Regions from separate parts of the Ligilactobacillus agilis genome, predicted to be linked through region 3. Evidence: predicted binding sites of a transcription regulator. Region 3 holds the regulator's gene; each other region holds the start of a gene.
What was found. Region 3 encodes CtsR, which represses protease genes until heat stress. Its sites were predicted from a motif close to TTGGTCAAAAAAGGTCAAANA; they were not measured.

Region 1: the regulator CtsR is predicted to act here: its motif matches at 6,703-6,723, upstream of clpP (ATP-dependent Clp endopeptidase proteolytic subunit ClpP).
Region 2: the regulator CtsR is predicted to act here: its motif matches at 2,604-2,624, upstream of N4597_RS08500 (ATP-dependent Clp protease ATP-binding subunit).

What each region holds. Positions count from the first base shown of each region.
Region 1 covers NZ_CP104397.1:532,894-542,966, forward strand. The annotation lists gene uvrB (excinuclease ABC subunit UvrB) at 1-303, shown strand, start outside; gene uvrA (excinuclease ABC subunit UvrA) at 324-3,176, shown strand; gene N4597_RS02580 (S-ribosylhomocysteine lyase) at 3,238-3,708, shown strand; gene rapZ (RNase adapter RapZ) at 3,851-4,735, shown strand; gene N4597_RS02590 (gluconeogenesis factor YvcK family protein) at 4,732-5,730, shown strand; gene whiA (DNA-binding protein WhiA) at 5,752-6,681, shown strand; gene clpP (ATP-dependent Clp endopeptidase proteolytic subunit ClpP) at 6,796-7,386, shown strand; tRNA gene N4597_RS02605 (tRNA-Arg) at 7,518-7,589, opposite strand; gene rpoN (RNA polymerase factor sigma-54) at 7,663-8,976, shown strand; gene N4597_RS02615 (sugar-binding transcriptional regulator) at 9,329-10,073, shown strand, end outside.
Region 2 covers NZ_CP104397.1:1,676,533-1,686,605, forward strand. The annotation lists gene ptsP (phosphoenolpyruvate--protein phosphotransferase) at 93-1,811, opposite strand; gene N4597_RS08490 (phosphocarrier protein HPr) at 1,811-2,080, opposite strand; gene N4597_RS08495 (hypothetical protein) at 2,278-2,466, opposite strand; gene N4597_RS08500 (ATP-dependent Clp protease ATP-binding subunit) at 2,665-4,854, shown strand; gene N4597_RS08505 (DUF1827 family protein) at 5,017-5,301, shown strand; gene N4597_RS08510 (MucBP domain-containing protein) at 5,482-6,528, shown strand; gene N4597_RS08515 (glycoside hydrolase family 13 protein) at 6,557-8,395, opposite strand; gene N4597_RS08520 (glycogen/starch/alpha-glucan phosphorylase) at 8,376-10,073, opposite strand, start outside.
Region 3 covers NZ_CP104397.1:297,564-307,636, forward strand. The annotation lists rRNA gene N4597_RS01275 (23S ribosomal RNA) at 1-40, shown strand, start outside; rRNA gene rrf (5S ribosomal RNA) at 126-242, shown strand; tRNA gene N4597_RS01285 (tRNA-Val) at 248-320, shown strand; tRNA gene N4597_RS01290 (tRNA-Lys) at 325-397, shown strand; tRNA gene N4597_RS01295 (tRNA-Thr) at 451-523, shown strand; tRNA gene N4597_RS01300 (tRNA-Gly) at 527-598, shown strand; tRNA gene N4597_RS01305 (tRNA-Leu) at 609-694, shown strand; tRNA gene N4597_RS01310 (tRNA-Arg) at 712-785, shown strand; tRNA gene N4597_RS01315 (tRNA-Pro) at 797-870, shown strand; tRNA gene N4597_RS01320 (tRNA-Pro) at 955-1,028, shown strand; gene N4597_RS01325 (CtsR family transcriptional regulator) at 1,136-1,603, shown strand; gene N4597_RS01330 (ATP-dependent Clp protease ATP-binding subunit) at 1,626-4,097, shown strand; gene rpoB (DNA-directed RNA polymerase subunit beta) at 4,388-7,972, shown strand; gene rpoC (DNA-directed RNA polymerase subunit beta') at 8,012-10,073, shown strand, end outside.

The sequences.
Region 1 (10,073 bases), 240 kb from region 3:
AAAGCGATTGCTGAAACCAAACGGCGGCGGTCAATTCAAGAGGCTTACAACGAAGCCCACCATATTGTTCCTAAGACAATTAAAAAGGAAATTCGGGCTAATATTTCTGCTTCGGAAAAGGTGGCAGCTAAGTCTAAGGAAGCTGAACTTGACCTAGACTTTGTTGATATGAACAAGAAGGATCAACAGGCATTAATCGCCAGCTTAGAGGCCCAAATGAAGCAAGCTGCCAAGCAGTTAGACTTTGAAGAGGCTGCTACTTTACGTGATACAATTTTAGAGTTAAAAGCACAACTTGATTAAGCGAAGAGAGGGAAAAGATTTTGGCGCAAAATAAAATTATTGTGCACGGTGCACGAGCTCATAACTTAAAAAACATTGACGTAGAAATTCCTAAAGATAAGTTAGTGGTTGTGACTGGTTTATCCGGTTCGGGTAAAAGTTCGCTAGCATTTGATACCCTATACGCCGAGGGGCAAAGACGGTATGTAGAGAGCTTATCGGCTTATGCCCGCCAGTTTTTAGGTCAGATGGATAAGCCGGACGTTGATTCGATTGACGGCTTATCTCCAGCTATTTCCATTGACCAAAAAACCACCTCCAAAAACCCCCGCTCAACGGTAGGAACGGTTACGGAGATTAATGACTACTTGCGTTTATTATGGGCCCGGGTTGGAAAACCGGTTTGTCCTAATGATGGGCATGAGATTACCAGTCAGTCGCCAGAACAAATGGTAAATAAGGTGTTGGCCTTGCCAGAACGGACTAAGTTAATGATTTTGGCACCGATTATTCGGGCTAAGAAGGGGCAACACAAAAAGGTCTTAGAAAAGATTAAGGCCCAAGGGTTTGTCCGGGTAATTATTGATGGGCAAATGCATGATATTGAAGAGCAGCTTGAATTAGATAAAAACCAGCAACATACGATTGACGTAGTGGTTGACCGCATTGTCATCAAAGAGGGGATTCGCTCGCGCTTATTTGATTCCTTTGAAGCGGCTCTTCATCTCTCGGATGGATATGCTAGCGTGCAAATTATTGACGGGGAGTTACTGCAATTTTCTGAAAACTTTGCCTGTGCTTACTGTGGGTTTACTATCGGTGAGCTAGAACCACGCCTTTTTTCTTTTAATGCACCGTTTGGGGCCTGCCCTGACTGTGATGGCTTGGGAATGAAGTTGGAAGTTGACGAAGATTTGGTGGTTCCGGATCGAACTAAGACTTTACGTGAGGGGGCCATGGCACCTTGGAACCCCATTTCATCTAAATACTACCCGAGCTTGTTAGAGCAGGCTTGTCAGGCGTTTGGAATTGATATGGATACGCCCTTTGAGAAGTTAGCTAAAAAAGATCAGCAGTTAGTTTTGTATGGCGACGACAGCCGGGTCTTTCATTTCACTTTTGAAAGTGACTTCGGCGGCTTGCGCGACTTAGATACTAAGTTTGAAGGCGTGATTCCTAACGTTGAGCGACGTTACCGGGAAACTAATAGTGACTTTACCAGGGACGTAATGCGTCAATATATGACCAGTTTAACTTGCCAGACCTGTCATGGTTACCGCTTAAATAAACAGGCCTTGGCAGTTAAAATTGCGGGCCAACACATTGGGCAAGTTTCTGATTATGCCATCGGTGATAGCTTGAAGTTCTTTAGCAAGTTACAATTTTCTGCGCAAGATGAACAGATTGCTAAACCGATTTTAAAAGAAATTTGTGACCGGCTGACCTTCCTGGAAAACGTCGGGCTTGACTATTTGACCTTAAGCCGGGCTTCAAGAACCTTGTCAGGGGGGGAAGCGCAAAGAATTAGGCTGGCCACTCAAATTGGCTCTAACCTTTCCGGGGTGATGTACATTTTGGATGAACCTTCCATTGGGCTCCACCAACGAGATAACGACCGGTTAATTGCTTCCCTAAAGAAAATGTGTGAACTAGGTAATACCTTGATTGTGGTGGAACACGATGAAGATACCATGAGAGCGGCTGATTATCTAATTGATATTGGTCCTGGAGCGGGGGCTAACGGGGGACAAATTATGGCTGCCGGTACCCCTAAGCAGGTGGCGCGTTCTAAAAAGTCGCTAACCGGACAGTATTTAGCTGGAAAGAAGTTTATCCCCATTCCAGACCGGCGTAGGAGTGGTAACGGTAAGTTTGTTAAAATCTACGGCGCCCAGGAAAATAACTTGAAAAAGCTTGACGTAAGCTTTCCTCTAGGTGAATTTATTGCGGTGACAGGTGTGTCAGGTTCGGGTAAATCAACCTTGGTCAACATGATTTTGGAGCGGGCCTTGGCTCAAAAGCTGAACCGCTCCTCCGAAAAGCCGGGTAAATTTACCAAAATCACTGGAACTGAAGCGCTCGAAAAGGTGATTAATATTGACCAAAGTCCGATTGGGCGGACACCACGGAGTAACCCGGCAACTTATACCGGAGTTTTTGATGACATTCGAACCCTCTTTGCTCAAACCAACCAGGCCAAGTTACGGGGCTATGGGAAAGGCCGCTTTAGTTTTAATGTTAAGGGGGGCCGTTGCGAAGCCTGCAAGGGGGACGGAATCATTAAGATTGAAATGAACTTCTTGCCGGACGTTTACGTACCGTGTGAAGTTTGTCATGGTAGTCGCTATAACTCCGAAACGCTAGAGGTTGAGTATAAGGGGAAAAATATTGCCCAAATTTTAGAGATGACCGTTGAAGAGGCCTTGGAATTTTTCGAAGCCATTCCGAAGATAAGACGCAAACTGCAGACGATTGTTGACGTAGGGTTAGGTTACGTGGCCCTGGGTCAACCAGCTACCACCCTATCTGGGGGGGAAGCTCAACGGATGAAGTTGGCTTCTGAATTACACCGTAAGTCTAATGGCAAGACCTTTTATATCTTAGACGAACCAACCACTGGTTTGCATAGTGATGATATTAAGCGCCTATTAGAGGTCTTGCAGCGCCTAGTTTCAAAGGGAAATACGGTCTTAGTGATTGAGCATAACTTAGATGTAATTAAAACGGCAGATTATCTAATTGACCTTGGTCCTGAAGGTGGTGCTGGTGGTGGCACAATCGTGGCTTGCGGTAGTCCTGAGGAAATAGTCAAGGTTAGTGCTAGTTACACCGGTAAGTATCTAAAACCAATCTTAGAAAAGGGCCACTATTTTACACCAACTGACGAGCAGTAGCCTTGCAATTTTAAGGAAAGGTGCTAGAGTAAAAAGTATCAATACTAGAGGAGTGATTTTTTTGGCTGAAGTAGAAAGTTTTACATTAGATCACACGGCGGTAAAAGCCCCCTATGTTCGTTTAATTACGGTTGAGCAAGGAAAGCATGGTGATGAAATTTCCAACTTTGATTTGCGCTTGGTTCAACCTAACGAAAATGCCATTCCTACAGCAGGGTTGCATACAATTGAACACATGTTGGCTGGTTATTTGCGTGACCACATGGAGGGTGTGATTGATTGTTCACCATTTGGTTGCCGGACAGGTTTTCACCTAATTATGTGGGGGAAGCATGATACGGTAGAGGTTGCAAAAGCTCTGAAGGCTTCCTTGAACGACATTTTAAATGCTTCTTGGGAAGATGTTCAAGGCACAGACATTAAGTCTTGTGGTAATTATCGTGACCACTCGCTTTTCTCAGCCCAAGAATGGTGCAAGAAGATTTTGGCCGAAGGGATTTCTTCTGACCCATTTGAAAGAAAAGTTATCTAGGGTCAACTGCTTAATTTAAGGGGTGCTTAGCTTTTGATTAAATTCAGAAGTTAGGCACCTTTTTTAAGATAGTTATTTTTTGAAGAAACACCCGGCTTGTATGGTATAATTCTTATATTGGCTTTGATTTGGAGTGATTAAAATGACAGAAACACAAAGTTTGGTAATTGTAACGGGAATGAGTGGTGCAGGTAAGACGGTTGCCATGCAATCATTTGAAGATTTAGGGTATTTTTGCGTGGATAATATGCCCCCTAGCTTGTTACCTAAATTTTGGGATTTAGTTAAAGAGTCCGGTAAGGTTAAAAAGGTCGCCCTAGTAATCGACCTGCGTTCGCGGGCATTTTATGATGAAATTGGAGAAATGTTGTCTGAAATGGACGAAACGGACTTTGTTCACAAGAAAATCTTGTTTTTAGATTCTTCAGACGAAGAATTGGTGGCACGGTATAAGGAAACAAGGCGGGCGCATCCCCTTGCAATGGAAGGCCGGATTTTAGATGGGGTTCACCTTGAACGTGAGTTGTTAGCAACGATTAAAGCCCAAGCCCAATTGGTGATTGATACCAGTAAATTGTCACCTCGCCAATTACGTGAAGAAATTTTCCACAATTTTGAAACTAATGACGTGAAGTCATTTCACGTTGAGGTGATGTCTTTTGGTTTTAAGTATGGGCTGCCAATTGACGCTGACATTGTGATGGACGTCCGCTTCTTGCCTAACCCTTATTATGTTGCTGAATTACGTAATAAGACCGGTTTAGACCAAGCAGTAAGTGAGTATGTCATGAACTCTGATACAACGGAAGAATTTTATCAAAGTTTTATTAAGGTGTTAGAAACAGTTTTACCAGGGTATAAACGTGAAGGAAAATCTAGTGTGACGATTGCAATCGGTTGTACGGGGGGACAACACCGGTCTGTAGCATTGGCTGAAAGGATTGGCAAGGCGTTAGCGGCTAACTATCCTGTCAGAATTTCACACCGTGATATGAATAAACGAAAGGAAAGTGTTAACCGCTCATGACAAAATTTACAAGCAAACGTAAGCGGCCTAAGATTGTGGTGATTGGTGGCGGGACAGGCTTGCCTGTGATTTTAAATAGCTTGCATAAGGAAAATGCAGATATCACCGCGGTAGTAACGGTCGCAGATGATGGAGGTTCTTCTGGAATTATCCGCGATTATATTAACGTGGTTCCGCCCGGTGACATTCGTAATGTCTTGGTCTCCCTTTCAAACTTACCCCAGGTTTACAAGGATATTTTTCAGTATCGGTTTGAGTCAAAGGATCAATTCTTTTCGGGACACGCAATTGGTAACCTGGTGATTGCCGCTTTATCCGAGATGAAACAGGGGGATATTTTTAGCTCTGTCCAAGAATTGTCAGAAATGATGAAAGTTGACGGGCATGTTTATCCCGCTGCTAATATCCCCTTGGTTTTAAACGCCCGTTTTAGTGATGGGGCGGTGATTTCTGGTGAAGCTGAGATTACCGCCGCGGGTAAGACTATCACCGATGTTTGGGTAACTACGGGGGATGATTCCCTTCCTGAGGCGCGTCCAGAAGTAATTCAAGCCATCATGGAGGCGGACCAGATTGTTTTAGGACCGGGCAGTTTATTTACCAGCATTTTGCCCAACTTAATGATTAGCAACGTGGGGCAAGCGGTTTGTGAAACCCAGGCTGAAGTGGTGTATATCTGTAATATCATGACCCAAAAGGGTGAAACAGAACGGTTTAGCGATGCAGACCATGTTAGGGTCTTAAACCAGCATTTGAATAAAAAATTTATTAACACGGTATTGGTTAATACGGAACCAGTACCAACAGATTATATGGACAGGCAAAAATATGATGAGTACCTCTACCAAGTCCGCTATGATTTTAAGGGGTTACGAGACCAGGGCTGCCGGGTGATTTCCGACAATTTCCTTTTACTACGGGACCACGGGGTATTTCATGATGGCGATAAGGTAGTAGAGGAGTTAATGCGGCTGATTGGCCAATTGCCTGTTTAGGAAGGAAGGCTAGAGCAGTAAATGTCGTATGCAAGTGAAGTAAAAAAAGAATTAACGATGCTTGAGGTCCATTTTGGAAATGCCAAGGCTGAATTGATGGCCTTAATCCGGATGAATGGCTCTTTGGGAATCTATAACCATAAATTTGTGCTCAATGTTCAAACGGAAAATCCGGCAATTGCCCGGCGAATTTATAAGTTATTGAAACAGTTCTATGATATTGATAGTGAGCTATTGGTCAGACGCAAGATGAAGTTAAAAAAGAATAATCTTTATATCGTGCGCTTAAAGACGGGGTCTGACCATGTTTTAAAGGACCTGGATATCTTGGATGGATTTCAGATTAAGGAGACAGTCCCGCTGAAATTCTTAGATGATGATGCGAAGGTCCGCTCTTATTTACGGGGAGCTTTTTTGGCAGCAGGTTCGGTTAATAATCCGGAAACAAGTCGTTATCATTTAGAAATTTATTCCTTGTACGAAGACCACAATAATACTATTTGCGAAATGATGAATCGCTATGGTTTAAACGCCAGGAAAACGGAGCGGCGTAGCGGCTATATTACCTACCTAAAGGAAGCTGAAAAAATCGCTGACTTCTTATCCTTAATCGGGGCGACTAATTCCATGTTGAAGTTCGAGGATATTAGGATTGTCCGGGATATGCGCAATTCGGTTAACCGGATTGTTAACTGTGAAACGGCTAATATGAATAAAGTTGCCGACGCGGCGCGAAAACAGATTGAAAATATTGATTATATTGAGCGGACGGTCGGGCTCAGTAAGTTGCCGGATAAGTTACAAGCGGTAGCCCAGGCAAGAAAGGCCCACCCAGAGGTGTCGTTAAAGGAATTGGGTGAGTTGGTGGCAGGAGGGCCTATCTCTAAATCCGGCGTGAACCACCGCCTACGTAAGATAAATGAATTTGCCCAAAAATTGCAGGTAAATTAATGTTCAAGCAAGTGGTCAAAAAGTTTGACGTTCTTTGACCAATGTATTAAACTAGCAGTAAAGTCATGAGAGTGCTAAAACATGACGGATAAAAATACTGGGAGGTTTCTCACTATGAATTTAGTTCCAACAGTTATTGAACAATCATCACAAGGTGAACGTGCCTATGATATTTATTCACGTTTATTAAAAGATCGAATTATTATGGTTTCTGGGGAAGTTAATGACGACATGGCTAACGCAATCATTGCGCAGCTTTTGTTCTTAGATGCCCAAGACCCTGAAAAAGACATTTACATGTACATTAATTCTCCAGGTGGCTCTGTTTCAGCTGGATTAGCTATTTACGATACCATGAACTTTGTCAATGCTGACGTGCAAACAATCGTAATGGGAATGGCTGCTTCGATGGCCTCTGTGCTTGCAACAGCCGGGACTAAGGGCAAGCGCTTTGCTTTACCTAACTCTGAAATTATGATTCACCAACCACTAGGTGGAGCCCAAGGGCAATCAACTGAAATTCAAATTGCAGCCGAACACATTTTGAAGACAAGAAAGTTGATTAACCAAATTTTAGCTGATGGTTCAGGCCAAGACATTGAAACTATCAATAAAGATACTGAACGTGATAACTTCATGACAGCTCAACAAGCGGTAGACTATGGATTGATTGACGGAATCATGAAGAACAAGAAAAAAGCTTAAGCTTTAGGTTAAAAAAGACGCGGGCTAATTTAGTCCGCGTCTTTTTTAGGCCCAACTTTTTGTTAAGCGTTTTATATGGTATAATATCTAAGTTAATAAAAAAGGCTAGCACTTACTGCTAGCCTGAGTTATGCGCCACGGGGGAGTCGAACCCTCATTTCAAGAACCGGAATCTTGCGTGCTATCCATTACACTAGCGGCGCGTACTCTTATTATATTATCGTAAGTCATGTAAAATTACAAGTATAAAAATAAATTTTTTTTGGAGGAATTTTAATGGCCCTAGAACAAGGCTTTAGTCAAGAGCAAAGACAGGTGCAAAAACTAGCGATGACGCAGCGGATGCAACAGTCAATTCAAGTATTACGCTACAATGCTGAAGATTTACAAGCTTACCTTAAGCAACAGGAATTAGATAACCCTTTTATCAGTGTCAATTTAGCTACCAACTATAATTCCTCACAGGCTGGCACTGAATCTAAGGATGATTGGCAAACTTATACCAGTGTGCGTAAGCAACAGTCACTGTTTGAGTATTTGTTGGATCAGATTCACCTAACCATGCGTGCAACGCCAATTAGGAAGTGGGTCATCTATTTGTTAGAGCATTTAGATTCTAACGGCTACCTCCGGTTAGATTTAAAGACCGTTAGCAAAGAACAAGGAGTTAGCGAAATTACCTTACTAGATGCTTTGACTTTACTGCAACGTTTAGATCCGCCGGGAGTGGGGGCGCGTAATTTACAGGAATGTTTGTTGCTTCAAATTGAAAATGATGCCCATGCTCCCAAGTTAGCCCAGCAAGTGATTAAAAACGAGTTTGAAGCCTTCGCAGACCGGAAGTGGGAACAAATTGCGAAAAAATTAGGGGTAAGGCTAGCAGAGATTCAGACGGTATTTGATTACGTTAGGACCTTGTCTCCTGCGCCAGGAGCCGCCTATGACCAAGACCAAGTGGGTTACATAATTCCTGATTTAATCTTGATTGAAACGAACCAACAGCTGGAATTAAAAACAACCAAGTATACGCAACCCCAGCTTGAATTCAAACAGTCATACTATGATCGCTTAGCCAAACAAGATGACCAGGAGGTCAAAAAGTATCTAGCCCAAAAACAAAAGGAATATGAACACCTATATAATGACTTGCTCCAAAGAGGGCAGACGCTTTTGCGGGTGGGCCAAGAAATTGTTGACTATCAAAGGGATTTCTTTATAAAAGATGAACACCCCTTAAAGCCACTCTTATTAAGGGATGTTGCCCACAAGTTACAGCTGCATGAATCAACCATCAGCCGGGCGGTTAACGGTAAATACATGCAGACTAGTTTTGGGACCTTTGAACTGAAACACTTCTTCTCACAGGCGGTCAATTATCAAACTGAAACGGGCGAGGCTGTAAGTAGCGATGATGTTCATAAGTATATTAGCGAGCTGGTTGCTAATGAGGACAAGCGCAAGCCCCTATCTGATCAAAAGCTCAGTGAATTATTGAAACAAAAAGAACTAACTGTTTCACGCAGGACGGTTGCTAAATACCGGGAGCAATTAAATATTCCTAGTTCCAGTAAGAGAAAACGGTTTGATTAGCCTTTTAATAGAATTTATTTTGAAATTCAAAGTTAGAGATTATTTGTTAATCGACTAGGAAGTAGGGAAAATGTTCGTCCTTTTAGCTTGAAAGGAAACAAGTTTAAAGTAAAATTCGGAAAAATTGGTAAATGCTTAATTACTTTAAGTATTTACCAGTTTTTTTATGAGATTAAAGCGGTCTTTGGCTTGCAAAATATTTCTTTTGTTGCTATAATTTTAATCGTAATTGAGGTGTGGTAACAATTTAACTGATAGGTAGCGATTGTTATTATACTTTGTTTTTTTAACTTACTGGGTCGCTAGACGACACTGTTGGACGTCGAATGTCCCGCGAGAAAGAGGCCATAAGATGCACCAGGAATTAGAATGGATCGAGTTAATCGCCCCTGATATGGTTGATGTTATGAGCCAGCGTTTTATAATCTTGCGTAATATCAGTTGGGCACAGCCGGTTGGTAGACGTTCGCTTGCACAGACCTTAGGAATGAGTGAGCGGGTTTTACGGACCGAGACTGATTTCTTAAAGAAGCAGGAGTTAATCTCTGTCACTAAGTCGGGCATGATTTTAACTGCTAAGGGTCAAGAAACCATTTATGGTTTGACCGGCTTGATGGACCAGCTGTTAGGGCTCCAACAGATGGAAAGAAGATTAAGCAAAGCACTTCACATTAAACGATGCTTGATTGTGTCGGGTGATAGTGATAAACAGCCTCAAGTCATTGATAATATGGGTAAATTAGTCAATGACACTTTAAAAATGTTATTACCTGAAGGACCGAATACGATTGCGGTGATGGGTGGGACAACAATGGCCCAGGTCGCTAATTGTTTGAGTCCCGACTTAAGTAACCAACGTCAGTTAACCTTCGTCCCAGCACGAGGGGGAATTGGTGAACGGGTTGAAATTCAGGCTAATAATGTTTGTGCTCAGATGGCGCTTAAGACCGGGGGTAAACACCGGACTTTGTATGTGCCAGAGCAGGTGAGCGAGGAAGCTTACCGACCTTTGTTGAAGGAACCTGCTATCCAGGAGGTTGTTTCCTTGATTAGGTCAAGCAATGTTGCAATTCATAGTATTGGCGAGGCAATCCACA
Region 2 (10,073 bases), 780 kb from region 3:
ATTCTTAAAGCTTTTTTTAAAAAATTTATCTTCACAAAAAAAGAGTTAAGACGAAAATTCATCTTAACTCTCTTTTCTATAAAACTTTAAAATTACTTAGTGTATTCTTCAACTAAAGCAGTAACTTCTTCGGCTGTTTCACAATCCAATGCTTTATCAGCAAGTTCTTGCATCTTAGTTGTGTCGAGTGTCTTCATCAAGCTTCTAGTCTTCAAGATTGAAGTAGCACTCATGGAGAATTCATCTAAACCTAAACCAGCTAACAATGGCACAGCCACTTGATCGCCGGCCATTTCGCCACACATTCCAGTCCACTTACCTTCAGCATGTGAAGCGTCAATAATCCGCTTAACTAAACGTAAGATAGATGGGTTGTATGGTTGGTAGAGGTAAGATACACGTTCATTACCACGGTCCGCAGCCATTGTGTATCCAATCAAGTCGTTAGTTCCGATACTGAAGAAGTCAGCATACTTAGCTAATTTATCAGCAATCATAGCGGCTGCTGGAATTTCCATCATCATCCCGACTTCAATATCGTCAGAAACCTTAACCCCTGCTGCAACTAAGTTAGCTTTTTCTTCTTCAAAGATTGCTTTGGCTTGCTTAAATTCGTTAACCGTTGCAATCATTGGGAACATAATCGCTAAGCGACCAAAAGCGGAAGCACGTAATAAGGCACGTAACTGTGTTCTAAAGATGTCTTGACGGTCTAAGGAAATCCGGATAGCCCGGTAACCCAAGAATGGATTTTCTTCCTTTGGTAATGGTAAGTAAGGCAATTCCTTATCCCCACCAATATCCATCGTCCGAACAACCACTTGCTTGCCGTTCATACCTTCGATAGCCTTCTTATAAGCTTCGAATTGTTCATCTTCAGTTGGTAATTCGGCAGAATTCATGTACAGGAATTCTGACCGGAACAAACCAACAGCTTCAGCCCCATTGTCGTTGGCACCAACAACATCATCAGGCGTACCAATGTTAGCAGCCAAAGTAACTTCCTTACCGTCGGCAGTAACTGACTTGGCATCCTTAAGCAGCTTCCATTCAGCCTTTTGAGCAGCAAAATCAGCTGCCTTTTGCTTGTATTCAGCTAATTGAGCTTCGCTTGGGTTAACAATAGCATCACCTTCGATACCATCAATAATCACCATGTCGCCATCTTTAACTTCGCTAGTAGCGTTACCAGAACCAACTACCGCAGCAATTTCTAATGTTCGTGACATAATTGCTGAGTGTGAAGTCCGCCCACCAATATCAGTAATGAAACCTTTGACAAAGTTTCTATCTAATTGGGCAGTATCGGATGGTGTCAAATCATGGGCAACGATAACAACCTCTTCATTAATTAATGCTGGGTTAGGTAGAGTCACACCTAATAAATGACTCATAACCCGCTTGGTAACATCGCGAATATCGCCAGCCCGTTCTTGCATGTAAGCGTTGTCTGTCATTGATTCAAACATTGAAATAAACATGTCTGTCACAGACTTCAAAGCAGCTTCAGCATTAACCTTATCAGAATTAATCTTATCCTTGATTTGGCCAATCAATTCTGGGTCAGCTAAAATAGTCAAGTGAGCTTCAAAGACTTCGGCTTCTTCTGCCCCTAGATTTTCAGTTGCCTTAGCTTTAATTAATTCTAATTCTTTCTTAGAAGCAGCTAACGCATCATCTAAACGCTTAACTTCAGCTTCTGGGTCATCAATGCTTGTTTCTGTAAATGACAAATCGGGTTGAACGAGCATATATGCCTTAGCGGCAGCGATACCGTCACTAGCCGCAATCCCCTTTAACACTTTTGTCATTATTCAGCAAGTCCTTCCTTTGACATTGTTTCTGCAATAGCTGCAATTGCTTCTTCTTCATCGGCACCTTCAGCCTTGATAGTAACATCAGCGTTTTGACCTACACCAAGTGACATTACACCCATGATTGACTTTAAGTTAACTGACTTGTCGTTGTAAGTTAAAGTGATATCTGAGTTAAATTTACTTGCAGCTTGAACTAATAATGTAGCTGGACGTGCGTGGATACCTGTTTCTGCTGTTACGTGGAATTGTTGTTCTTTTGCCATAATAAATCATGCTCCTTTGAGTAAGTTGATAAATTAATTTTTATGAAGCGAACTTTCATGAAAATAGTACTATTTTAACTTAGTACACGTTTTCATTTTATTGAAACCGCCCCTATCAATGAAATATTAACATGTTTGATTACTTAAAACAAGTTTTTTATTACAAGAAAGATTATTTAATTACTTTTGAATTTAGATTAAATTCCGTCTCTACTATAGTGGTAGCTAACACCTCCACCACGTTTTGCCCTACCTACAATACTATTTCGTTGGTGAAATTCCATTAACACTGGTTGGAAAGCTTGAAATTCCTTTTGCTCAACATCTAGCTCAGCTAACTCTCCGCTAACTAACTGCTCCAATAATTTTTGGTAGTCTTTATCCATCTAATCCCTCCATTCGGCATCTAAAACTCAAGTAGATTTTAAACACGTTTCCTATTATACCAAGCTTTGAATCTTTTTTCTAAAACCGAGTCTTTTTACTTGCACTTAGAAAGAAAGTTTTTATAATAAGAATTACAAAGGTCAAAAATGGTCAAACTATTTCTGACTAATGTTTGAAGAAAGGTAGTGAACTTATTAATGCTTTGTCAAATTTGTCATCAAAATCCGGCAACCATTCATTTAACAACTAATGTCAATGGTCAACAAACTACCCTCGATCTTTGTCAAAAAGATTATCAACTTTTAAAAGAACGAAGTAGTCAAAATGGCGGCCTAAGTGCCTTAATGCAAGATCCATTCGGCTTTGGTAACTTAGATGATATTATGCGCTCGCTTAGCGGGCAAGCTAACGGGGCAAACCCTTCAATGCCAGGTGGACCACGGCCAAATCCACAAGCTGGCCGAAACGGTAACGGTGGTAACTCCATTCTTGACCAATTCGGTCTAGATTTAACTAATGAAGCAAAAAATGGGCACATTGACCCCGTTATTGGACGCGATAAAGAAATCGCCCGTGTTATCGAAATTCTTAACCGGCGAACCAAGAATAACCCTGTCTTAATTGGGGAAGCTGGGGTCGGTAAGACTGCAGTCGTTGAAGGCCTGGCCCAAAAAATCGTCGACGGTGACGTCCCCCAAAAATTATTGAATAAAAAGGTTATTAGACTTGATGTTGTTTCCTTAGTTCAAGGGACTGGTATCCGTGGTCAATTCGAGCAACGGATGCAACAATTAATGACCGAACTTAAACAACAACAAGACACCATTCTCTTCATCGATGAAATTCATGAAATTGTAGGCGCTGGTAACGCTGAAGGTGGAATGGATGCAGGTAACGTCTTAAAGCCTGCCTTAGCACGTGGTGAACTCCAATTAGTAGGTGCTACTACCTTAAACGAGTTTCGCTCCATCGAAAAAGACGCCGCCTTGGCACGACGCTTACAACCAGTACAAGTAGATGAACCAAGCATCCCTGAAACTATCAAAATTCTTGAAGGAATTCAAAGTAAATACGAGGCTTATCACCACGTAAAATATAGCGAAGATGCCTTAAAGGCCGCAGTTACCCTTTCTGCTCGCTATATTCAAGATAGGTATCTTCCAGATAAGGCAATTGATTTGCTTGACGAGGCTGGCTCTAAAAAGAATTTAACTATTCAAGCAGTGGACCCTAACCTCCTTAGCGAAAAAATTAAGAATGCCGAATCACAAAAGCAAGCTGCTTTAAAAGAGGAAGACTATGAAAAGGCAGCCTACTACCGTGATCAAGTCAACCGCTTTGAAAAGATGAAGGAAAACAGCGTTTCTGACGAAGATGCACCTTTAGTCACTGACCAAGACATGGAAAAGATTGTTGAAGAAAAGACTAAAATCCCTGTTGGTGAATTAAAGGCCAAGGAACAGTCACAACTCAAGAATTTGGCTGTTTCCCTGGAAAGCCATGTTATCGGTCAAAACCAAGCGGTTGATAAAGTTGCTCGGGCAATTAGACGTAACCGGGTCGGCTTTAACAAGTCAGGTCGGCCAATTGGTTCCTTCCTCTTTGTCGGTCCAACCGGGGTTGGTAAAACCGAAACTGCTAAGCAACTAGCCAAGGAACTCTTTGGTACCGAAGACTCTATGATTCGCTTTGACATGAGTGAATACATGGAAAAATTCTCAGTTTCCAAATTAATTGGTTCACCTCCTGGCTACGTCGGTTACGAAGAAGCCGGTCAATTAACTGAACAAGTAAGGAGACACCCATATAGCTTAATTCTTCTTGACGAAGTAGAAAAAGCCCATCCAGACGTTATGCATATGTTCTTACAAATCTTAGATGATGGTCGCTTGACCGATTCTCAAGGGCGGACCGTATCATTTAAAGATACCATTATTATCATGACAAGTAACGCTGGTTCTGGCGATTCAGTTGTCAACGTTGGCTTTGGCGCAGAAGCTAGTGGTAAGTCTAACTCAGTGATTGATAAACTTACTAAGTACTTCAAACCCGAATTCTTGAACCGCTTTGACGGTATCATTGAATTTAACGCCCTTTCAAAGGAAGACCTAACCAAGATTGTCCGCCTAATGTTGGCTGATGTTAACGATATGTTAGCACCACAAGGTTTATCCTTGCATGTTACCGCTCCGGTAGAGGCTAAATTAGTCGACTTAGGTTATGATCCAAAGATGGGGGCCCGGCCACTGAGACGTGTTATTCAAGAACAGTTGGAAGACAGAATCGCAGATTATTTCTTAGATCATCCGACAGAAAAACAACTTGTTGCTAAAGTTGAAAACGGCGAAATTAAAATTACTAACCAGACCACGGAAACAAGTAACTAATCGTTAATAAAAAGAAGCCTGCTACTAAAGTAGTAAGCTTCTTTTTTATTTGGCAAAAATAATCTTCATTTTTAAATTGTTATCAATTTAAACTTTTTAATATTTGCGGTATAATTAAGGTACAAAGAAAGGAATATATTAATTGTATAGGAGGGACTAATTATGATTATGACAGACGTTACTAACAGCTACCACCGTTTTATCAACGAAGAATTACGTTCATCTAACGCCCACTTTATTAAGGTTTATTCTTTGGGCAATTCCAAAGTTGTTTACAAGAAAAAATTTGGGCACGCAGAAGTCGTTATTTCTAACAAAATTCGCCCTGTCACCCAAAAAGAAATTGATTTTGTCCTCAAAGAATTAGCATCCTCCCTAGAAGTCACACCGACTATAGATAATGCTAACCATAACTTAGTTCAGATTACTTGGGATTTAGCTAGTTAACTACTAGCTTTAAACAAATTACCGACTTGGCTTGGAGTCACTAAAGTGGTTCCAAGCTTTTTATTTACCAATAGCTAGCATTTTATTTTTCGCGGTCTATTTCTTTTTTCTTGTAAAAAATCTAGCTGAATACGTTATAATGAACTTAGTTAACTTTTTTACTAGGAGGGGTCAGCGCTTATGTTATGGTCACGAATATTTTCTAACCTAACCACTAACTTTAATATTCGCCGCCGGCAGCGGGGCCGCCATTTTGCCACCAAAAAGCATTATGTCCCTACTCCAAAAGCTATCCCTAATCCTAAAACTGTTACGCCGTCTACTAGCGACGCAACCTTATTGATTATTTATAAAGATGAAGCCCACCAAGCTTTAGCTGACCCTGAATTAGTTGTAGGTCAGTTAGGGGCCAAGTTTGACTTAAGGTTTAAAAATTTCAAACACTATCGGCTGGTTAAAATCCAAGGTTTCACCTCCACTTTCGTGGATTCATATGGCATTATCACCCTAACTTACCAGCGAATTACCGCTGCTAACATCTGGGTTTTTTGTATCGACTTAGACAGCCGGCGCTTTTTGATAAAACCTCACTTTGTTAACGGCCTCCTTGGTCAACCATACTCTTTAGCTTCACCTACTATCAAAAATTATCGGCTCTTGCTTGCAAAAGGTCCAATTCGGGGAACTTTTTCAGATAAACAAGCTGTTGTTACTTACTATTATCGTAACAATAACATTCAAGATATTACCTACCAACCTTACTTTCTTGAGATGCTTGACTTTATTACTTGTTATGATAACCCGTTGGGGCACTTAACCTCGGTTACTCTTGCTAAGGGAACGGTTTGGAAGACTTTTCAGACTATTCTTCTGACTGATGGCCAAATCTGGCACTGCATGGGTGGGAGTCTTTGGATTAAAGAAACTGCAACTGCCTTCAAAAAAATAACAGGGCCAACCAAAAAATCTGCCCTCAATTACCAAGCAGCGATTAAACTCCCTTATAGCCAACCAATAAATCAGTTGGCAACCATTAACTTTGTTCCTCATAAACAAGTAACTAGTTATGAGCGACCATTTGGCCGTCCAAGTCAGCAATTCACTCACAACCAACAAGTTTTAATAACCGCTACCCTTCAATCTTATAACATTACCTGGTATCAACTTAATCATACTTCTTGGATTACTAGTCAATACCTTAAAATTTCGGCCAAAAAAGGGAACTAGTCGTTAGCGACTAGCTCCCTTTTTAGTTTTAGCTTCGATTTCCTTGCCAAAAGTATCCTTCAAATGGTTGCAACTGGGTAGTCGCAACTTGTTTAACAACCGTTTCGCCCAAATTATGATTGTCGTGATCAAAAGCAAAACTTTCTTGGCCTAAATCTATAGTTTGTTGGCTTAGATTGAGCACATAGAAAGCTAATTTAGTTTCGGTATAACGCAAAATTATGAAGCAATTGTCATTACCACCAATGATTAACTCACCTTTTTGCAAGGCCTCACTATCGTTATGCCGGTGCACCCACTTCTTGACCAGCTTTTGGATTGTTCGGTTTTCTCGTCCCCATGGGAAGAACGCCCGGTTTAAAGGATCTTTGCCTCCAGTCAATCCGGCTTCATCACCGTAATAGATGCATGGCACCCCAGGAAACATAAATAACAAGCCATAAGCAGCAATCAATTTACGCTCGTCATTACCTAATGCGGTTAGAATTCGCTCCGTGTCATGTGTCCCCAAATTGTTCAGCGCGTTAAAGAAAAAGGTCCGGGGGTAGTTTTCACGCAAACTCATTAATTCTCGCGCCACCGACCAAATCGGACGTTGGTGGCTATTTATCAATAAATCTAAAATACATTTGCGTAAAGGATAATTCATAACCCCATCAAGTTCTGACCCCTCTACATAGTGACGTCTAGCCTCGTGTGCTATCTTGTTAGACGCGTCTTCCCAAACTTCACCTAACAATAACTTTTCGTTTGCAAAGCCATCTAAGTTTTTCCGAATTCCCTCAATAAAGTATTCCGGCAATTCATCCGCCACGTCTAACCGCCAACCATCTACCCCTAAATTAGTCCACTTGCTAATGACGCTATCTTTGGCGCCGTAGATATAGGCTTGGTAGTTAGGATTGGCTTTATCAACTTCAGGTAGATCTTTAACCCCCCACCAAGAAGCATATTCATCAGGATAATGGGTAAACTTAAACCATGAATAGTAGGGACTATTTTCGTTTTGAGCAGCCCCTTGGTCAGCACCATAATAAAGCTTACGCGCATTAAAATACTTACTATCCTTGCCAACGTGATTAAAGACCCCATCTAAGATTAGATACATCCCATTGCGATGTAACTCGTCTAACAAGTCCTTAAAATCTGCACTTGTTCCCAACATCGGATCTATTTCCATAAAATCATTAGTATCATAGCGGTGATTAGTCGTCGCTAAAAAAATCGGATTCAAATAAAGTCCGCGAATTCCTAACTCTTTTAGGTAGGGAATCTTAGCTTTAATTCCCTTCAAATTGCCCCCAAAAAAGTCCCAGCGCACAACTTCTCCCTTAGCATCCTTGATATAGTAAGGGGTATCCTCCAATGTTGCATAGATAAAACTATTCTTCTTTTTACCAGTGATTTCTTGATTGGGATTTCCATTGTAAAACCGGTCTGGAAAAATCTGGTAACAAACTCCGCCTTGATACCACTTAGGAGCCGTAACCTCTGTTTGGTAACAGGTTAACTGGTAAGCGGTAATGTTATCTCCAGCACTAACTCTACCTGGACCACCATAGCCATCATAATCCGCGCCATAAAAATAACAAGCGCGCTGGCCATTTTCATCCAGCTCAATCTTAAAATAGTAATAATAAAGCCCAGCCTGCTCTAAACTTAAAGTTACTTGATAAAAATCAGCTTCCTTATAAGTCATTTGATAACTAGTAGCAGACATTTCACCGTCTTTTCTAAGCAGTAGTTCTACCTGGGGGTTAGTCTGACTAGCTACGGTGATTCCAAATGTAACCGCTTGGTCTTTAGCGATAGCACCAAATGGTTGTTTATATTTTGCTATCCACGAATTATAGTGGATATTTGGCATTAGTTCCTACTTCCTTTCCTTCTGTGACTGATTTAATATTCCAGATTTCGGCAGCATACTTCTTAATCGTATCGTCGGACGAGAAGAAGCAACCATTGGCAGTATTAATCAAACTCATCTTATTCCAACGATTTCTATCACGATATGCTTCATCAACCTCAGCTTGAGCACGTAAGTAGTCTTCAAAATCACCTAAAACAAAGTAGTCATCGTTTAAGTAAGTTAAGGAATCAAAGATTTCGTGCCCTTCATTACTAATATTAGGAATCGTTCCATCAACAAATGCATCTAATACCCGATGGATAACTGGATCATTATAGTAATAGTCTGAACCATGATAGCTATGGTTAGCATAGTATTCATATACTTGATCTTTAGTTAAACCGAAGATAAAGATATTGTCGTCGCCCACTTTATCCTTAATTTCAATATTAGCCCCATCAAGAGTCGCGACTGTCAAGGCACCATTTAACATGAACTTCATGTTAGATGTTCCTGAAGCTTCCTTAGAAGCAGTAGAAATTTGTTCACTAACATCGGCCGCAGGAATAATCTTTTCAGCCAAAGTTACCCCATAATCTTCCAAGAAGACAACCTTCAACTTACCTTGAATGCTTGGATCATTATTTACTAAGTTTGCTACTTCGTTAATACACTTAATGATTGACTTAGCGTACCGATAACTAGGTGCAGCCTTAGCTCCAAAGATAAAGACGCGTGGGACCATATCTAGATTTGGATTATCCTTCAAATCAAGGTAAACTTTAACGATTCTTAACAGGTTCAATAATTGCCGCTTATAAGCATGCAGCCTCTTTACCTGAACATCAAAAATTGCATCAGGTGATACTTCAATCCCCGTCTTTTCCTTGATAACGGCAGCCAAACGAACCTTGTTTTCACGCTTAGCTTGTCCAATCTTATCTAGGACAGCTTGATCATCGGCATAATCTAATAGCTTATTAACCTGTTTGATATCACTCCGCCAGTTAGTCCCCAACGTTTCGTCTAATACCCGTGCCAAAGATGGGTTGGCTAATTGTAACCAGCGGCGTTCTGTAATCCCGTTAGTCTTATTATTAAAGCGTTCAGGATAAAGGGTGTAGAAGTCGTGTAGTACATCTTCTTTCAATAATTCTGTGTGCAACTTAGCAACCCCATTAGTGCTATGCGAACCGATAATAGCTAGGTGAGCCATATGAACTTGACCACCCGAGATAATCCGGGTCCGTTCAATGATGCTACCATCAACTTTACCAGCCCATTCCTTAACATAGCGGTTATCAATTTCAGCAATGATTTGCAGTAACCGTGGTTGGATTTCGTTCATCATTTGAACGCTCCACTTCTCCAATGCTTCCGCCATAATGGTGTGGTTAGTGTAAGACATCACTTGGACTGTTTGTTGCCAAGCATCTTCCCAGGACATGTGCTTTTCATCTAATAAAATCCGCATTAATTCCGCCACACACATTGCTGGGTGAGTATCATTGATGTGAATTCCAATGTGCTTTCCTAGTTCGGTCAATGGTTTACCATATTTTTCGTAGTGCCGCACAATACTTTGGACCCCAGCAGACACAAAGAAGTATTCTTGTTGTAACCGTAAACGCCGGCCGTCTTCGGTTGAATCGTCAGGGTAAAGAACCGCGGTTAAATCTTCCACCCGCCGTCTAGC
Region 3 (10,073 bases):
ATGAAGCGGACCATTACTAATCGGTCGAGGACTTAACCAAGTAAAAAAACGTAAGTTTTTTCGGAAAGTTCAAAGGAAAAGAATAAAATCTAGTTTTGAGAGAACAAGTTCTCTTAAAAAAATAGTGCGGTGACGATGGCATGAAGGCTACACCTGTTCCCATTCCGAACACAGAAGTTAAGCTTCATAGCGCCGAGAGTAGTTGGAGGAACGCCTCCTGTGAGGGTAGGACGTTGCCGTGCGATTTGGAGGATTAGCTCAGTTGGGAGAGCGTCTGCCTTACAAGCAGAGGGTCACAGGTTCGAGCCCTGTATCCTCCATCTTGAGTCGTTAGCTCAGTTGGTAGAGCATCTGACTTTTAATCAGAGGGTCGACAGTTCGAGCCTGTCACGACTCATAGTCATAGCTCTTATGAGATTTATGATGACTCAATAATCACCATAATGGTATGCCGACTTAGCTCAGTTGGTAGAGCATCTGATTTGTAATCAGAGGGTCGGGCGTTCGAATCGTCTAGTCGGCATATGCGGAAGTAGTTCAGTGGTAGAACATCACCTTGCCAAGGTGGGGGTCGCGGGTTCGAATCCCGTCTTCCGCTCTTACATTATGCCGGGGTGGCGGAACTGGCAGACGCACAGGACTTAAAATCCTGCGGTGAGTGATCACCGTACCGGTTCGATTCCGGTCCTCGGCATTTTGTTTTTTATATATGCACCCATAGCGCAACTGGATAGAGTGTCTGACTACGAATCAGAAGGTTGTAGGTTCGACTCCTACTGGGTGCATTTTTTTATTTCGGGAAGTAGCTCAGCTTGGTAGAGCACCTGGTTTGGGACCAGGGGGTCGCAGGTTCGAATCCTGTCTTCCCGATTTTTTATTGCCTTAAAGGATTTTCATGAATTTACTTCGTGGAAGTCCTTTTTTGTTATATTGGTGTATAATAACTAATATAGACGGGAAATAGCTCAGCTTGGTAGAGCGCCACGTTCGGGACGTGGAAGTCGCAGGTTCAAATCCTGTTTTCCCGATAATCAGGGTCTTAAGAGTACCGGGATGTGACTCAATTTTTTGCATTTTATAGACGCTATTGTTTATAATAAAAGTCAACAATAGTCAAACAAAGGAAGGTCTTTTTATGCAGAGTCGCAATATTTCTGATATTATCGAACAGTATTTAAAGGATATTTTAGCGGATTCTCAGCAAATTGAAATTAAGCGTTCCGAAGTAGCAGAGTTATTCAACTGCGTACCTTCACAGATAAACTACGTAATTAAGACGCGTTTTACGATTCCTAATGGTTACTTAGTTCAAAGTAAGCGAGGGGGTGGTGGCTACATCAGAATCGCCAAAGTTAATTTGATAGATGATACAGATATTCTTGATGAATTAACCGCTTATATTGGTACTAGTATCAATGCCAGCCGGGGCTTACAGGTAGTCCAAAGCCTCTATGAAGAAAAACTAATCAGTAGACGCGAGGCTAATTTGATTTTAGCAACCATTGAACGGTCGACTTTAGCTTTTGCTGATAAAAAATTAGAAGATGCAGTTCGCGCTAGAATTTTGGTTGGAATTTTAGAACGATTAAGATGCGCTGATTAATCTAAAGAAAGAAGGGATTATGATGGACGAACTATATACTCCGAGTGCTAACCGCGTCCTGATACTCGCCCAAGAACAGGCGAACTACTTTAAGCATCAAGCAATTGGGACAGAGCACCTCTTATTAGCACTGTCCCTCGAAGAAAATGGTATCGCCAATAAGGTTTTACGGCAAAATGTTATCACAGCAACCGATATTCGAGAAGAAATTGAACGGCTTACGGGCTATGGTAACTTAAGAAGACAGGCGCCTGATAATTACTTGCCATATTCGCCTAAGGCTAAGGCTGTATTAGAAAAGGCCAAAAACGAAGCAAGTATTCTAAATGCCGCTAAGGTAGGGACAGAACACATCCTTTTAGCCTTATTAGACGATGAAACGATTGTTTCTTCACGGATTTTAGCTAGTTTAAATGTTGATGTAAAAAGGATTAAGCAGTCCATTTATCATCAATTAGGGGTTAGTCCTGTCCAAGTTCGGAAAGCTACCCGGGCTAACAACATGAAAAACCAAGAAAAAACTCCAACTTTAGATGAATTAGCTAGGGACTTAACGGCGATGGCTGCCAATCAAGAGGTAGATCCAGTTGTTGGTAGGGACCAAGAAATTAAACGAGTTATTCAAGTGTTGAGTAGGCGGACTAAAAATAATCCAGTTTTACTTGGTGAACCTGGGGTTGGTAAGACCGCCGTGGCTGAAGGCTTAGCTCAAAAGATTGTGTTAGAACAAGTTCCAGATAACCTTTTGACCAAGCGGATTATGATGTTAGATATGGGTTCGTTGGTAGCCGGGACAAAGTTTAGGGGTGAGTTTGAAGACCGCCTTAAGAAGATTCTAGACGAAATCTACCAAGATGGGAATGTGATTTTATTTATTGATGAACTGCATACCTTAATTGGGGCCGGTGGTGCCGAGGGCGCAATTGATGCTTCCAATATTTTGAAACCAGCGTTAGCTCGCGGCGAAGTTCAAGTGATTGGGGCAACAACTTTAGATGAATATCAAAAGTATGTCGAATCAGATGCGGCCTTAGAACGACGCTTTGCCCGCGTCAACGTCGAAGAACCAACTAAGAAAGTTACGTTGGAAATTTTAACGGGGCTTAGACCACGGTATGAAAAGTTTCATAAGGTAAAATTGACCGACGAAGCGTTAAAAGCGGCGGTCGATTATAGTAGCCGTTATATCACCAACCGTTTCTTGCCAGATAAGGCGATTGATTTAATGGACGAATCGGCTGCCCGGGTTAGAATTGCTCATTCTGAAAAGAAGAGCAAACTTTCAGAAAGCAAGTTAAAACTAGACGAACTTTCCCATGCTAAAGATGAAGCTTTGCTGCGTGAAGACTTCGAAGAAGCTGCTAAGCTGCGGAACCAAGAGCTAAAATTGCGGCAAAAATTGGCAGAGATGAAGCGGCGTGAGGAAGAAAAAGCTAAGAAGTTAGAATTTAATATTAAAGTTACTGCGCAAGACGTGGCCGGGGTAGTTGCTGATTGGACCGGAGTGCCAGTAACTCAGATGACCAAGACTGAAAGTGAGCGCCTGATTAACTTGGAAAAGGTTCTTCACGAACGAGTGGTGGGACAAGCAGAGGCTGTCAGCGCTGTAGCTAAGGCAATTAGGCGGGCACGCAGTGGTTTAAGTGACCCAGGTCGTCCAATTGGTTCCTTCATGTTCTTAGGCCCAACTGGTGTGGGGAAGACAGAGTTAGCCAAGGCCTTAGCACAAGCAATGTTTGGCGACGAAGATTCAATGATTAGGATTGATATGAGTGAATACATGGAGAAATACTCCACTAGTCGCCTAGTCGGTTCTCCTCCAGGTTACGTTGGTTATGATGAAGGTGGCCAGTTAACGGAAAAGGTTAGAAATAAACCTTATTCCGTAGTGCTTTTAGACGAGGTTGAAAAGGCACACCCAGATGTGTTTAACATTTTATTACAAGTCCTAGACGATGGTTACTTGACTGACTCGAAGGGAAGACGGGTAGATTTTAGAAACACCATCATTATTATGACCTCTAACTTAGGGGCAACTGCCTTAAGGGATGATAAGGCAGTTGGTTTTGGGGTAGCTAAACCGAGCGATGAGTACGCGGCAATGTCGGCTAAGATTCGCGAAGCTTTAAAGAAGAGTTTCAGACCGGAATTCCTAAACCGAATTGATGAGATTGTCATCTTCCATTCTCTAGTTAAAGAGGAATTACATGAAATCGTTAAGAAGATGGCTAAGCAAATCGTGGACCGGTTAGCACAAAAAGATGTGAAATTAAAAATTACGCCGGCTGCTATTGATGTTATCGCTAAGGCGGGCTTTGATCCCGAATATGGTGCTAGACCAATTAGACGAGCCTTACAAAATAAGGTTGAAGATAAATTGAGTGATGCACTCTTGATGGGCCAAATTGTTCAAGGTGCTACCGTAACCTTGGGAGCTTCGAAGGGTAAGATAACGTTAAATGTTAAGGAAGCTAGCCCGGTTTCAACTAAATAGGATTAGTTTGAAAAAGACTTTCATTTTTTGATGAAAGTCTTTTTTTGTATTGACAAAAATCTTATTAGTGGCTATAATTATTAGATGCAAAAACTGTGAATTTAGATACTTATTATGATCTATTGTCCATAATAAGTGAATGAAGAAGCAAAAATAGTGAAGGGAAGCTAAGGCTACTGACTCTGTTTTTGGTTTTTTTTTGCCAAAATTCACTGAAAATTTGCGTGAAATTGTATTTGTAACATAAATGTAATATTTTCAGTCGTAAATTCGCAGAAATATTTTGAGAGGTGAACAACTTGGCAGGACACTTAGTAAAATACGGTAAGCACCGTGTACGTAGAAGTTATTCTCGCATTAAAGAAGTGCTCGATTTACCTAACTTGATTGAAATTCAAACTGACTCCTACAAATGGTTCTTAGATGAAGGTTTACGGGAAATGTTTGATGATATCATGCCTATCGAGGATTTCCAAGGTAACTTATCACTTGAATTTGTTGATTATCAATTATTAGAACCTAAGTATACAGTTGATGAAGCACGGGAACACGATGCAAACTACTCAGCACCATTGCATGTGACTCTACGTTTAATCAACCATGAAACAGACGAAATTAAATCTCAAGACGTCTTCTTTGGTGATTTCCCATTAATGACTAAGCAAGGGACATTTATTATCAACGGGGCAGAACGTGTTATTGTTTCCCAATTAGTTCGTTCACCAGGGGTTTATTTCAACTCTGAATTAGATAAGAATGGTCGGGAAAACTTTGGCACGACTGTTATTCCTAACCGGGGTGCTTGGTTAGAATATGAAACAGATGCTAAAAACGTGGCTTACGTTCGAATTGACCGGACCCGGAAGATTCCTTTGACCGAATTAGTTCGGGCTTTAGGGTATGAAACAGATAGCGACATCGTTCAAATCTTAGGGACTGAAAGCGACAGCTTAAACCTAACTTTGGAAAAGGATGTTCATAAAAATACTGAGGATTCCCGGGTAGAAGAAGCATTAAAGGACATCTACGAACGCTTACGTCCGGGTGAACCTAAGACTGCTGATTCATCACGGAGTTTATTAACAGCTCGTTTCTTTGATCCAAAACGTTATGACTTAGCACCAGTTGGTCGTTATAAGATTAACAAGAAGTTGGATTTAAAGACCCGGTTATTGAACCAACGGTTAGCAGAAACCTTAGTTGATCCTGAAACAGGGGAAATTATCGTTGCTAAAGATGAAGTAATTGATAAGCGCGTAATGGAAAAATTAGCTCCATACTTGGCTCGTGATGACTTCAAGATGGTTACATTCACCCCATCATCTGAAGGGGTTGTCCAAGAAGATATGACTTTACAAATCATCAAGGTTTACTCACAAGTAGACCCTGAACGAGTTGTAAACATGATTGGCAATGGTAACATCTCCATTGACTTTAAACACATTACCCCAGCAGATATCTTGGCATCAATGAACTACTTCTTTAACTTACAAGAAGGTATTGGTTCAACTGATGATATTGACCACTTGGGTAACCGGCGGATTCGTTCAGTTGGTGAATTACTGCAAAACCAATTCAGAATCGGTTTATCTCGGATGGAACGTGTTGTTCGTGAAAGAATGTCAATTCAAGATACAGCTACGGTAACCCCACAACAGTTAATCAACATTCGGCCAGTGGTAGCATCAATCAAAGAATTCTTTGGTTCTTCCCAGTTATCACAGTTCATGGATCAAACTAACCCATTGGGTGAATTGACCCACAAACGTCGTCTGTCAGCCTTAGGGCCTGGTGGTTTGACTCGTGACCGGGCTGGTTACGAAGTGCGGGACGTGCACTATACTCACTATGGCCGGATGTGTCCAATTGAAACCCCTGAAGGTCCTAACATCGGGTTGATTAACTCCTTGTCATCTTATGCACGGGTTAACCGTTACGGTTTCGTTGAATCTCCTTATCGGCGTGTTTCTTGGGAAACTCACAAGGTTACAGATAAGATTGATTATCTAACTGCCGATGAAGAAGATAACTACATCGTAGCCCAAGCCAACTCACCATTAAACGATGATGGTTCATTCGTTGACGACGTGGTTATGGCTCGGCACAAGGATGAAAACATCGAAGTTTCAATTGACAAAGTTGACTACATGGACGTTTCTCCTAAGCAAGTAGTTGCTGTTGCGACAGCATGTATTCCATTCTTGGAAAACGATGACTCCAACCGGGCCTTGATGGGGGCCAACATGCAACGGCAAGCTGTTCCTTTGATTCAACCACATGCACCACTTGTTGGGACTGGGATTGAATATAAGGCTGCCCACGACTCTGGTGATGCTTTAATTTCAGAACATGCCGGGGTAGTTGAATACGTTGATGCTCGTGAGGTTCGGGTTCGCCGTGACGATGGTTCTTTAGACAAGTACAAATTGATGAAGTTCCGTCGTTCCAACGGTGGTAAGAACTACAACCAAACACCAATCGTTAGAGTAGGTGACCGAGTTGATGCTGACGAAGTATTAGCTGACGGTCCATCAATGGAACAAGGTGAATTAGCCTTAGGTCAAAACCCATTGATTGCCTTCATGACTTGGGATGGTTACAACTTCGAAGATGCGATTGCCATCAACGAACGCCTAGTTAAAGAAGATGTTTACACTTCAATTCACATTGAAGAACATGAATCAGAAGCGCGTGACACTAAGTTAGGGCCTGAAGAAATCACTCGTGAAATCCCTAACGTCGGTGAAGATGCTTTGAAGAACCTCGATGAATTTGGGATTATCCGTATTGGGGCAGAAGTAAAAGACGGCGATATCTTAGTTGGTAAGGTTACTCCTAAGGGAATGACTGAATTATCAGCTGAAGAACGGCTCTTGCACGCTATCTTCGGAGAAAAGGCACGTGAAGTACGTGATACTTCTCTACGGGTACCTCACGGTGGTGGCGGTATCGTCCAAGATGTTAAGATCTTTACCCGCGAAGCAGGCGACGAATTGTCACCAGGTGTTAACCAAATGGTGCGGGTATACATCGCCCAAAAGCGGAAGTTACAAGTTGGGGATAAGATGGCCGGTCGTCACGGTAACAAGGGGACTGTGTCCGTTGTTATTCCAGAAGAAGATATGCCATTTATGCCTGATGGTACTCCAATCGATATCATGCTTTCACCAATGGGTGTGCCTTCACGTATGAACATTGGGCAAGTATTAGACTTGCACTTAGGGATGGCTGCTCGTAAATTAGGCATCCACGTTGCTTCTCCTGTTTTTGATGGGGCTCGTGATGAAGATATTTGGGGTGCCTTAAAGGAAGCTGGGTTACCAAGCGATGGTAAGACTGTCCTATACGATGGTCGGACTGGTGAAGCCTTCGATAACCGGATTGCCGTTGGGGTTATGTACTACATGAAATTAGCCCACATGGTTGATGATAAGATTCACGCTCGTTCAATTGGACCTTACTCATTGGTTACTCAACAACCACTTGGTGGTAAGGCTCAATTTGGGGGCCAACGTTTCGGGGAAATGGAAGTTTGGGCCCTAGAAGCTTACGGGGCTGCTTACACCCTACAAGAAATCTTGACATACAAGTCTGATGACGTTGTCGGACGGGTTAAGACTTACGAAGCAATCGTTAAGGGTGAACAAATTCCACAACCTGGTGTGCCAGAATCATTCCGTGTGTTAGTTAAAGAATTACAAGCCTTAGGGTTAGATATGAAAGTACTTGACGCTGACAAGAATGAAATCGAACTTCGTGATAAAGAAGACGAAGATGAAGAAGACGGCAACAAGGAAAAGGTTCTTAACTTAAGTAAGATTGAAAAGGCTAAGGCTGAAGAAACAAAGACGGCTGAAGCACAAAACGAAAAGTAGTTAGTAACAGAGCAATTAATAATAAGGGAGGTCGGTCCTTTGATCGATGTCAATAAATTCGATAGTATGCAAATCGGCCTAGCTTCATCCGATAAGATTCGTTCATGGTCTTATGGGGAAGTTAGAAAACCAGAAACTATCAACTACCGTACATTGAAACCAGAAAAAGATGGGCTATTTGATGAAAGAATTTTCGGACCTACAAAAGATTGGGAATGTGCCTGTGGTAGGTATAAGCGGATTCGTTACAAGGGCTTAATCTGTGATAAATGTCATGTCGAAGTTACTCGCTCTAAAGTTCGGCGTGAACGGATGGGTCACATCGAATTGGCTGCACCTGTAACCCACATTTGGTATTTCAAAGGAATTCCTAGCCGCATGGGTCTTGTTTTAGATATGAGTCCTCGTGCGTTAGAAGAAGTAATCTACTTTGCTTCTTACGTGGTAACAGACCCAGGTGATACTCCATTAGAAAAGAAACAGCTAATGACTGAACGCGAATACCGTGAAAAGTCAGCTGAATATCCTGGTAAGTTCAAGGCTGCGATGGGGGCTGAAGCAATTCGGACTTTATTAAATGACGTTGACCTTGAAAAAGAATGTGCTGAATTAAAAGAAGAATTAAAGGAAGCTACTGGTCAAAAGCGGACTCGGGCAGTGCGGCGCTTAGACATCTTAGAAGCCTTCTTAAAATCAGGTAATGATCCTGCTTGGATGGTTATGGATGCAGTGCCAGTTATCCCACCTGATTTACGCCCAATGGTTCAATTAGAAGGGGGCCGCTTCGCTACTTCTGACTTGAACGACTTATACCGGCGGGTTATCAACAGAAACAATCGGTTACAACGTTTGTTAGACCTACACGCACCTGGAATTATCGTTCAAAACGAAAAGCGGATGTTGCAAGAAGCTGTCGATGCCTTAGTGGATAACGGTCGTCGTGGTCGTCCTGTTGTGGGACCAGGTAACCGCCCACTTAAGTCACTTTCTCACATGCTTAAAGGTAAGCAAGGTCGTTTCCGGCAAAACTTACTTGGGAAGCGGGTTGACTACTCTGGTCGTTCCGTTATCGACGTTGGTCCTAAGTTAAAACTTAGTCAAATGGGGATTCCTCACGAAATGGCGCTTGAATTGTTCAAACCATTCATGATGAAAGAATTAGTTCAACGTGAAATGGCCTCAAACATCAAGAACGCTAAGCGTAAGATTGACCGCCGTGACGATGATATCTGGGATGTTTTAGAAGAAGTTATCAAGGAACACCCAGTGCTTTTAAACCGGGCCCCTACGCTTCACCGTTTAGGGATCCAAGCCTTCGAACCAACTTTGGTTGATGGGAAAGCAATGCGGCTTCACCCACTTGCCTGCGAAGCTTATAACGCCGACTTTGATGGGGACCAAATGGCCATCCACGTTCCATTGTCAGCAGAAGCTCAAGCAGAAGCAAGGTTATTAATGTTAGCTGCCCACCACATCTTGGCTCCAAAAGATGGGAAGCCAATCATCTCACCATCTCAAGATATGACCATCGGTAACTACTACATTACAATTGAAGAAGCTAACCGTGAAGGCGAAGGGATGATCTTCAAGGATGTTAACGAAGTGCGGACTGCTTACCAAAACAACTACGTGCACTTGCACACTCGGATTGGTTTGCAAACTGATAGCTTAGTTAAGGCAGGTAAGCCATTTACTCAATGGCAAAAAGACCGGATTTTAGTAACTACCGCTGGTAAAGCCATCTTTAACGAAATCTTACCAGCTGATTTCCCTTACTTGAACGAACCAACAAGTGAAAACTTGACAGGTAAAGTTCCAGACAAGTATTTCTTAGAACCAGGTCAAGACATTCATGAATACTTGGCGCAAGCACCATTGGTAGGACCATTTAAGTCAGGCTTCTTATCCGATATCATTGCCCAAGTTTACAAGGACTACAAGGTGACAGCAACTGCTGAATTGCTTGACCGCATGAAAGACCTTGGTTACTATGAATCAACTAAGTCTGGGTTGACAGTGGGGATTGCCGACGTTACTGATCTTAAGGAAAAACCAGCTATCGTTGAACAAGCCCACAAAGAAGTTGCTAACGTTGCTAAGC